DNA from 3 places in the Alteromonas sp. OM2203 genome. Region 1 is predicted to be linked to each of the others. Evidence: predicted binding sites of a transcription regulator. Region 1 holds the regulator's gene; each other region holds the start of a gene.

Region 1 (3,289 bases):
GTTTTGGCTACGTGGGGAATAACTTTTTCGGGCAAACCTTCTTTTACAATGCATTTCTCTTCGGAAATGCCATATTGTTGAGCATGGCGACGCATTTCGGATTGATGGTGATTTTTAACCGCATCATGATAGGTATCGGGGTCGAACTCCGGAACTTCTATCGCAATGTTTAGTGGAGTAGAAGGATAGCTGTTGACTAAATTCACATTTCCTTTCAATAAGGCCGCATAATCGTTTGCAATAATTGTAAGCTTGTCATTAAGCGCAGCATGTTCGTCGTCTTCACTTCCTACGTTTACGGCTGCGATGATCTCACCACCTTCTGGCCAATCATGCTCTTTAACCAATAACACTGGGCGAGGGCACTTACGCATTAAATGCCAGTCTGTTGGTGTGAAAATGACAGAGGCTAAATCATCGTGGTTCTTTGTCGCTTTTACCACTAGATCAATTTGGTTGTTAAGCGTGTAGTAAATAATTGACTCAAAAGCACGGTTGTTCCACTCAACTACAATATCGGTATCAGCAAAGCCTTGTTTCCTAAGTTGCTCAGAAAGCCACTTGCCTTGCTCTTTAGTTACTGCATCGCGCATGGCTTCGCGCTCATCTGGGCTTAGCATGGTGGTCATATCATAAGATAGATCGTAGACCACCATCATTGCGGTCACTGTTGCACCTGTTTTCGACGCGAGTTCATAGGCTCGACTTAAAGCAGGTTGGTTGTCCCGTTCAGCATCTACCACGGCAAGAATTCGTTTATATTCAATCATAACACCCTCCAGTAAGCACACAGCTTGATGTGACGATAAATAAAGCTATTTTTCTAGTCCATCTTCACTAACTATAAACGACATTTGAAAAAACGTGTTGTTTTGGGTCAAGAATTTTACAACTCTCTCAGGCATTTCTCTTAGGCATTTTTAGTGTGGCGATTTATGGGTGCTTGGGACAATAAAAAATAAAGGTAATAAAAAACGCGCTTTGCGCGCGTTCTTAAACAATTTAAACGAAGAGACAACCTAGCCGCTACATACAACACTTGGTCCGTTAAGGGCAGACAGTTTATTTTCTAACAGTGCAAAATCTAGAATGGTAATGAGTTTGCCATCTACCTTTATAATGTTTTCTTTTTGGAAACGACTTAACAGGCGGCTTATGGTTTCTATCGTTAAACCGAGGTAATTGCCAATCTCATTTCGTGTCATCGTTAAATGAAACTCACGATGAGAAAAGCCTCGCTCCTCAAATCTTTGCGATAGGTGGGAGATAAAATAGAGTAAGCGTTCTTCTGCTGTTCGTTTATTGAGAAGCATGATCATGTCGTGATCCTGCTTTATCTCTGCACTCATGAAGCTCATTATCTGATGGCGCAGTTTCGGAAACTGAACCGACATTTCATCTAACATTTCATAGGGAAGTTCACAGACCATCGCTGTTTCTAATGCAGAAGTGTAGCTCTGGTGCTTATTTTCGCGCAGCGCATCGAAGCCGATAATGTCGCCGGGAAAATGAAAACCTGTAATTTGCTCCTCACCTTCAGAGTTGGTAACGAACGACTTGAAAGAACCGGTTCTTACGGCAAAGAGCGAACGAAATGTATCGCCAGTTTGAATAAGCGTATCGCCTTTATGCAGCGGTTTTTTACGCTCAATGATGTCGTCTAAAGACTCAATTTCTGTCTTGTTTAATGCAACAGGCAGACAGAGATGGCTGAAACTACAGTTCTGACAGTGGATTGAAAATTGGCTTCCTTTGCTCATAAAACCTGCTCTTTATAATTTATACACGACAATAATACCTATTTTTTTATAGGATTGCGCCCTGAATAAGATAAATAGCATAGATAGCCATTATACTTGCAATAAGTTGCCTTACGCCGCTTTGCTGAAAAGTACTCACTAGATATTGACTACCTGCGCTGGCGGCAAGCAGGGTGGGTAAGGTTCCCAACCCAAAGAAAAACATAATACCCGCGCCTTGTAACGCGTTGCCTGCGGCCAATGACCAGGTTAGGGTTGAATACACAAGCCCGCAGGGTAACCAACCCCAAATAAAGCCATAAGGTATTGCGCTAAATGGGGTTTTGAACGGTAAAAACCGCTTAGAGAGAGGCTGAAGTTTGGAAAATAGACCTTTACCTGCGCTTTCCAAAAGGGTTAGGCCTGTCCACCATTTCCCTAAATAACAAGCGAGTAAAAGCAACATAACACCGCTAAAAAGAGATAGGACATAGCTGGCAAGGGGAACGAAATCTGACGCAATTTTTCCTAATGCGCCAGTGATTGCACCGGCAATCGTATAGCTGGCAATCCGGCCCATGTTGTAAGCGAGTGTATAGGGTACAGCGGATGAGCCTTTTGGCGAGACCATTCTGAGCGCCGCAACGATCCCTCCACACATTCCCACACAATGAACACCGCCCGCCAAGCCGATAAGAAAAGCAGAGAAGTAGTTAATCCCGTCCATTATCTTCTTTGTTCTTGATTGCCTTGCTCTCTTGAAGCTGCTTGCGCTGTTCTGCTAATTTTTTTTCTTCAGGTGACAAATCATCATCGAAAAGAATGCTGTAGCCTTGTCGGTCTAAATCCTCAAACTGATTGGTCTTTACCGCCCAAAAGAAAATTACAATAGCGACAGCAACAATAATGATGGCGATTGGAATTAATACGTAAATAATGCTCATGCTATTTGCTCAAAAGTCGCGTTGAGTTTGTAACGACAATAATACTGCTTAACGACATACCTACAACAGCCATCCACGGCGAAAGTAGCCCAGACACGGCGAAGGGCAGAATCAAAACGTTGTATCCTACAGACCAGCCTATGTTCTGTCTTATTTTCTTCTTCACTTGGTGAGAAGTGCTTATAAGCGTTGGAACAGATAAAAGTTGATCGCCAAGCAAAATAACATCTGCTGCTGTCTTAGCAACATCGGTAGCATTGCCAACCGCTATTGCCACGTCTGCACTGGCAAGAACAGGTGCATCGTTGATACCGTCCCCCATCATCATTACTTTGGCTCCCGCTTGCTGCATAGCTTGAACAGCTTCGTATTTAAGTTCTGGTGTAAGCCCACCTTTGGCTGTTTCGATTGGCAATGACGCAGTTAGTGAGTCCACGTTTTTTTGTGTATCGCCGCTTAAGACTGTAAGCCTATGGCTTTTTGCCAAGATATCGAGGGTTTCTTGCGTATCAGCACGAAGCGTATCTCGCACTTCAAACGCTGCCATAATACGGCCTTTAACAGTGAGATAGACGTTAGCTGAAGGGTAGTCTTCAATGAATTCTT
Region 2 (3,289 bases), 270 kb from region 1:
GCTTTGAAGGTTGTTTAACGCTAAATTCAAAGAGTTTGTTCTTAATTTAGCATCTCGTAATTGTGGATAGGTCGTAAGTAGCCAGTCTCTTGCTTTGGCGCCCCAGTCGATGGCAACAAAATCGGCGGCATCTATGGTTTCCCGTCCCTCTCCGACTCTATACAGAGCAAGTTCATGCTCTAGCAACACTGTGCTATTCACTTCTTCTGACTTTAACGGTTCGGTAGAAAAAGACAAATCTGTAACGCGTTCGTGCATTTGACGAGACAAGGTGTCAAGCGTAAGCACTTCCGCTTTGACCGACCAATCCGGAAAGGCATTATGCAAGTGACTCAACATTTGGGGTAACAACAGTTCACTGGCTAATTGCGTGGCGCCACATACTACATATTCAGACGACTGAATTTGTAATTCCTGTTTAGCCTCGTTTAGTGTTGCACAAAGCTGTTTCGCATAAGGCAGGAGCTTTTCTCCGGATTGCGTAAGCTGGATACTATTTCTTTGCCTGATGAACAACGTGGTATGAAAGTATTCTTCAAGAAGCTTTATACGTGCACTGACTGCAGATTGTGTGAGGTAAAGATTTTCTGCGGCTTTACCAAAGTGACGAGTTTTGGCCACCTCTATAAAGGTGGTAAGGAAGCGTATGTCCATGCTTGTTGTACAACCGAATCAAAGTGTGTCTAAATTGACATAGATGATACGGCAAGTAAACACAAAAGCACAGAAGCGCACCGTTACAAACGGTACGCTTAATCAAATTTTCACCAACTAGTAGAATTAATATTCTTCTTGGTGCAGACGACGCTGTTTATCACGACGTTGTAGGTCACGCTTTTGTTTAACTTTGACGCTGCTTTGACGCTTAGCGTTAGTTTTCTTTGCGTAAGAACCTTCGTCTTCTACCGAGTCCCATTCTTCACGCTGGTAACGATAGTCTTTGCTCATTGCTTTCTCTAAGTTGTTAACACACCTTAATTATTAACGTAAGCGTAAAAATGAAAAACGAAAATTTATCATCGTAGCGATAATAATTTTTGATGACTAAATGGAGTAGTTTTTGAAAAATCTACCGTCACCAAAAGCTATCGATAGAACGTTTATCTGCTATCACCTAAAAACAAAACAGAAAAAGTTATATTCTTTATTATTCAATAACATAGAAGAACAAGAACATCACTTTACAAGTCACCAATAGCAATTTATCGCTTATTTTATCTCGCATAGTTTTTGAATTTATCTTCAGTTAAAAATTTTTTGTTGATAAGAAAAAAAACTTTTGTTTTATCTTGCTTTTCAATTGTCATACAAGAGCGCTGAACAAAACATTACGTTGGGTACATTATGAAAAGTTTAGCTATTAGACCATCAGCAAAACCTTACATTGACCGTTTGAAGTTTCCCTATGGATTTCGTAAGTCCGGTGACTTCAGCATTGCTGAAGCAGATCTTCTCACCACATACGGTAAAACCCTGCTGGGACTTGAGAGTGGCGAACTTAAACCAGAAAGTGACGATGAAGCGCATTTTGTTGACTTTATTAGTGGTAAGGTTGAAGCAAGCAATAACATGGAGAAGGCGTGGGCAAAGTACGTCAGACTTGCAAGAGGCAAAAAACATTTTTATACGTTGCACAGTAGCGCAAGTAATCAGTCGGATTACGATGACGACTACTCAGACGACGAGTTCGACGTTGCGTAAAAAGTATAGACTGATCAAAAGAGCTCGCCATGGCGAGCTTTTTTGTTTGAGCTTTAAATGATCTCAATCAAGTTATGGAAAGAACAAAATTGAGAAACGTTAAGGAATGTCTACAGTTAGATTAAAGATGAGCAAAAAAGCCCGTGTTAGGTTTTATTGCTCTGATTAAACCAGCCCATGCAAAGGAGGCGCAACGATGGTTATTAGTTCGAAACAGCTTACTCACTTTTCTATTCATGCACTTGATGACAAAGTGGGCGGTATTCGCGACATCCTTTTTGATGATGAAACCTTCACCGTTCGCTATCTAGTGGCGGACACTAATACCTGGCTCCCCCTCAGCCGCAAAGTCGTGATATCCCCTATTTCGGTCAAGCAGTTAGCCTGTGAAGATGAAACAGTTCATATTAATATGACTGTCGATACACTCAAGAATAGCCCTTCAATTGACGAGCATAAACCTGTCTCTCGCGAGTACGAAGAGAACCTTTTTAAGTACTTTGGCTACGGTTACTACTGGATAGGCCCCGGAGCTTGGGGCGAATTTGCCCACCCCGATGAGTTAGTTGAACTACAGCATGCCGAGGAGTCCGATACTGTTCACCCTCAAAAAACATCAAATCATTTACGCGCGGTGGGAGAAGTTGGAGGATATGAAGTTGCTACGACATCTGACAATGTAGGTCATATTAGTAATTTTATTATTGATACGCGCAGTTGGAAAATCGTACTTCTGGTGGTTGATACAAACAACTGGCTACCTGGCGGGAAGCATTTAGCGTTATTACCTAGCGATATCAAAAACATCGACTGGGCAGCTCATCACGTTAGCGTGAATCTGAGCCAAGATGAACTAATGAATCGACCTGAAGTGGATAACGATAAGATTTCTGAAGATGGTTACATTGCAACGCTATGCAGTGACCTTAATAGCAATATATAAATGAGGCGATATGCCTTTCTCTTTCAATGTCCGTTTCTTTAAACGGACATTGTTTTGAGGGTCTTTTACGATAATTTTTACTTCATTTGCAAAAAAATTCGAACATTAAGGCTATCAAACGTTTAACCCGTTCGTCAGCTAAACGATAAAAGATAGTTTGCCCCTCTCTACGCGTGGCTACCATTTTTGACTCTCGCAGTAAGGCGAGATGCTGCGATATTACTGGCTGAGACACATCGACAACATCAAGAAGTTCAGTAACCGACTTTTCCTCTTCGAGTAATGAGCAAAGCACCATAAGGCGCGTTTTGTTTGCAAACTGCTTAAGAAAAATTTCAGCTTCTGCGGCATGTTCCATTATCGCGTTTGAACCTATAACCATATCCTCGGACATAAGCACTTCCTTTTTTGTAAAATAACTGGGCTAATTTACCCCTTTATTATACTAAAGTATAAAACAAATTGCCGATTGGCTATTTTATGCGATGAATTTCAGTCAAGACTCTTGTTCTGCTATCCTAAATTACAAATATAAACTTAATACCTGCGTTGTTCACCAGCTTAACTTAAAGGAAACCAAATGCTCATTGACATCAAGACTCGTTTAGAAAATATCGACGTTAACTTTAGAACTGTAACGGCAGA
Region 3 (3,289 bases), 2.2 Mb from region 1:
TGCGACCCAGATAACGAAGAGGCAGTAAATGCGCTATTAGAGATAAAGCAGCGACCAGTTGAAAAAGGCGTGATCTTAATTGCTGCGAATTACAGTCAATTGCTGCCTTATGTTGACGACAATGCTATTCGTCCTGACAGGCGCACCGATATCTTTTCAAGTTGGCCGGGTCCTAACACTTGGTTATTGCCCAAGTCGGCGTCGGCACCAGCATGGTTGACGGGCAAGCACAGTAAAATAGCTGTGCGTGTAACTAATCACCCTGTAGTGGTGGCGTTATGTAATAAGCTAGGTAGGCCTTTAGTCTCTACAAGCGCTAACCTTACCGGTCAACCGCCGGCTACCACCACTGAAGAAGCAAAAGCCGTATTCGCCGATTCTGTCTTTTACATTGACGGAGAAGTTGGCGGTGCATCCAAACCCAGTACCATTCGCGATGGTGACACAGCAGAGGTAATAAGAGTATGACATCAGCAGAATTACTGGATGGTAAAAACGCCGCCGAAGTCATTGAACAGGTAAAAAGCTATCTATTAGGATTGCAAGACACCATTTGCCAAACGCTGGAGCTTGCTGATGGCAAAGGTCAGTTTGTTGAAGACAGCTGGCAGCGTGAAGAAGGAGGCGGCGGCCGCTCTCGAGTACTAAAAAATGGTGCGGTGATTGAGCAAGGTGGCGTTAACTTTTCCCATGTATTTGGAAGCCAAATGCCCGCATCGGCAACGGCTAATCGACCTGAACTTGCAGGGCGAAATTTTCAGGCGATGGGCGTATCTCTCGTAATTCACCCACATAACCCGTATATCCCAACATCCCACGCTAATGTTCGTTTTTTCATTGCTGAAAAAGAGGGCGAAGCCCCCATTTGGTGGTTCGGTGGTGGCTTTGACTTAACACCATTCTATCCGTTTAAAGACGATGTCGCGCATTGGCACAACACTGCGAAGAAGTTGTGTAAGCCATTTGGCGAGGATGTGTATCCTAAATACAAAAAGTGGTGCGACGACTATTTTTACTTAAAGCATCGCAACGAAACCCGCGGCGTTGGCGGTTTATTTTTTGATGATCTTAATGAATGGGGCTTTGAACAGTCATTTGCATTTATGCAAGCAGTCGGTAATGGGTTTATCGATGCTTACGTCCCTATTGTCGAGCGCCGCAAGCACGCTGATTACGGCGAAAGAGAGCGTGATTTCCAGCTTTATCGAAGAGGGCGCTACGTTGAGTTTAATCTTGTGTTTGACCGCGGTACCTTATTTGGTTTGCAAACTGGTGGGCGTACGGAATCCATATTAATGTCGATGCCACCGTTAGCCCGCTGGGAGTATTGCTATTCACCTGCACCAGGTAGCGCTGAAGCTAAGTTAACAGACTGGTTAAAGCCTACTGACTGGTAACGCGCCACAAACGAGGCGTTATCGGGGTTTAAAACTTACTCACTACCACAATAGTTAAACACCGATTTCAATGACTGAACAAGCGCCGTGTAATATTTTTACACGGCGTTTTTTGATCTACATCAATACTGAATATCATCAGTGTTTCAGTAGCTTACCAACCTTGCGCTGGATCAATGTTTCGCTAAGCGAAAGGCGTAAAGTAGCGCCATCTTGGTTAAACATATAAAGAGACACATCATGCGCAAACACTTTCTATCTGCATCTGCACTTTGTCTTACACTTGCTGCACTTTCACCTTTAGCCAGCGCTCATCAACAGGGCGACTGGATTGTTCGAGGCGGTCTTACGACGGTAGCTCCGGATGAATCAACGTCTAATATCGTGGCCGGTGGGACGGATCTTGGCGTTGCACTTAATATTGGCAACGATACCCAGTTAGGTTTAAACGTTGCGTACTTTATTACCGACAATATCAATATAGAACTTCTGGCAGCAACGCCATTTAAGCATGATGTTAACTTTTCCGTTGCCGATCCATTAGGTACGGGTAATCAGCTTGGTGAGGTAACACACTTACCGCCGACATTGACGGCTAACTATTACTTCAATGATGCAAGCTCGGCGTTTCAGCCTTACGTTGGTGCAGGGATTAACTATACCTTTATCTTTGACGAGGAATTTACGGGTGCAAATGAAACGGCGGGTTTAAGTGACCTATCGTTAGATAACTCATTTGGCTTATCTGCCCAAATAGGTATGGATTACCAAATCGATAAAAAGTGGCATGTAAACGCGTCGGTTCGCTATATAGATATTGATACTGAAGCCACATTTAAAGTGGGCGAAGCTTCTGGCACTGTAAACGATATTGAAATAGACCCGTGGGTTTATACACTATCTGTAGGTTACACTTTCTAAAGTTTTATTACTGGTAAGTTAGGCTTTCACAATTGCACTACTTTATGCGCCACAAAGAGCGTAGACAGTACAGGGGACTTGCGCGTTAGAAGGTTAATCCTTTTTACGCGCTTTTTTATTGTGTATTCACCATGTGTTCGGCAAGTTGGTCAAGCGCCTCAATTAACTGTTGTGCTAAAGTAATATCATCAACGGTTTTAAACATGGCTTTTCTCATGCAGTACATCCACTGTGCCTTTAACTCGGGTGTTACTGTGTAGGGAAGATGACGCGCACGCAGACGCGGATGACCAAATTGCTGCTGATAATCATCAGGGCCGCCAAGCCATAAACTCAAATATAAAAAAAACACATGACGAATTCTGTCTAGTGGCTGAGGGTGAATAGTAAGTAGTTCTTTCGCTAGCGGATCGGTCTCCATAATGTCGTAAAAAGCATTTGCTAACTCCCGTACTTTCTCCTCTCCACCTATACGCTCATATGGTGTACTCTTCTTAGAACGATTGTTGCTTTTCTTTATATTAAATAAGTCTCGTATTCCCATGAAAAAATTCGCTGTATTCGGAAATCCTATTTCACAGAGTTTATCACCAACTATTCATCAAATGTTTGCAGATCAAGTGGGAGAAAATATTTCTTATGAAAAAATACTTGCGCCAGTAGACGGTTTTGTAGATGCCGCCAACGCGTTTTTAGCTCAGGAAGGCGCGGTAGGTTGTAACGTCACCATGCCTTTTAAGCTTGATGCATTCAACTTAGCAAAGGTAGATGACCAAGCGGCTAAAGATGCACAAGCTGTTAATACACTAATGAATGGTGGCAATGGTGATGTGCTTGGATACAACACAGATGGTGTTGGGCTGGTAAATGATTTACTCAATAATAGAGCGGAAATTAAGGGCAAACGTGTATTGCTTATTGGTGCCGGTGGCGCAGCCCGTGGCGTCATTTCGCCGTTATTAAAAGCAGGT

Evidence for each region. Region 1 encodes FNR, which switches genes on or off when oxygen is low (the NO sensors DNR and NnrR bind a similar motif). Its sites were predicted from a motif close to TTGATCTAGATCAA; they were not measured.
Region 2: the regulator FNR is predicted to act here: its motif matches at 1,759-1,772, upstream of ACM0P2_RS11915 (PRC-barrel domain-containing protein).
Region 3: the regulator FNR is predicted to act here: its motif matches at 1,510-1,523, upstream of ACM0P2_RS00145 (OmpW/AlkL family protein).

The regions. Positions count from the first base shown of each region.
Region 1 covers NZ_CP183209.1:2,394,401-2,397,689, reverse strand. Annotated here, with positions in the region: gene uspE (universal stress protein UspE) at 1-770, opposite strand, end outside; gene fnr (fumarate/nitrate reduction transcriptional regulator Fnr) at 1,020-1,760, opposite strand; gene ACM0P2_RS10655 (sulfite exporter TauE/SafE family protein) at 1,807-2,466, opposite strand; gene ccoS (cbb3-type cytochrome oxidase assembly protein CcoS) at 2,453-2,683, opposite strand; gene ACM0P2_RS10645 (heavy metal translocating P-type ATPase) at 2,685-3,289, opposite strand, start outside.
Region 2 covers NZ_CP183209.1:2,664,582-2,667,870, forward strand. Annotated here, with positions in the region: gene ACM0P2_RS11900 (LysR family transcriptional regulator) at 1-654, opposite strand, end outside; gene ACM0P2_RS11905 (hypothetical protein) at 781-948, opposite strand; gene maoP (DUF413 domain-containing protein) at 1,345-1,701, shown strand; gene ACM0P2_RS11915 (PRC-barrel domain-containing protein) at 1,898-2,644, shown strand; gene ACM0P2_RS11920 (ArsR/SmtB family transcription factor) at 2,727-3,038, opposite strand; gene ACM0P2_RS11925 (rhodanese-like domain-containing protein) at 3,225-3,289, shown strand, end outside.
Region 3 covers NZ_CP183209.1:30,041-33,329, forward strand. Annotated here, with positions in the region: gene ACM0P2_RS00135 (L-threonylcarbamoyladenylate synthase) at 1-468, shown strand, start outside; gene hemF (oxygen-dependent coproporphyrinogen oxidase) at 465-1,397, shown strand; gene ACM0P2_RS00145 (OmpW/AlkL family protein) at 1,638-2,318, shown strand; gene ACM0P2_RS00150 (group II truncated hemoglobin) at 2,434-2,862, opposite strand; gene aroE (shikimate dehydrogenase) at 2,861-3,289, shown strand, end outside.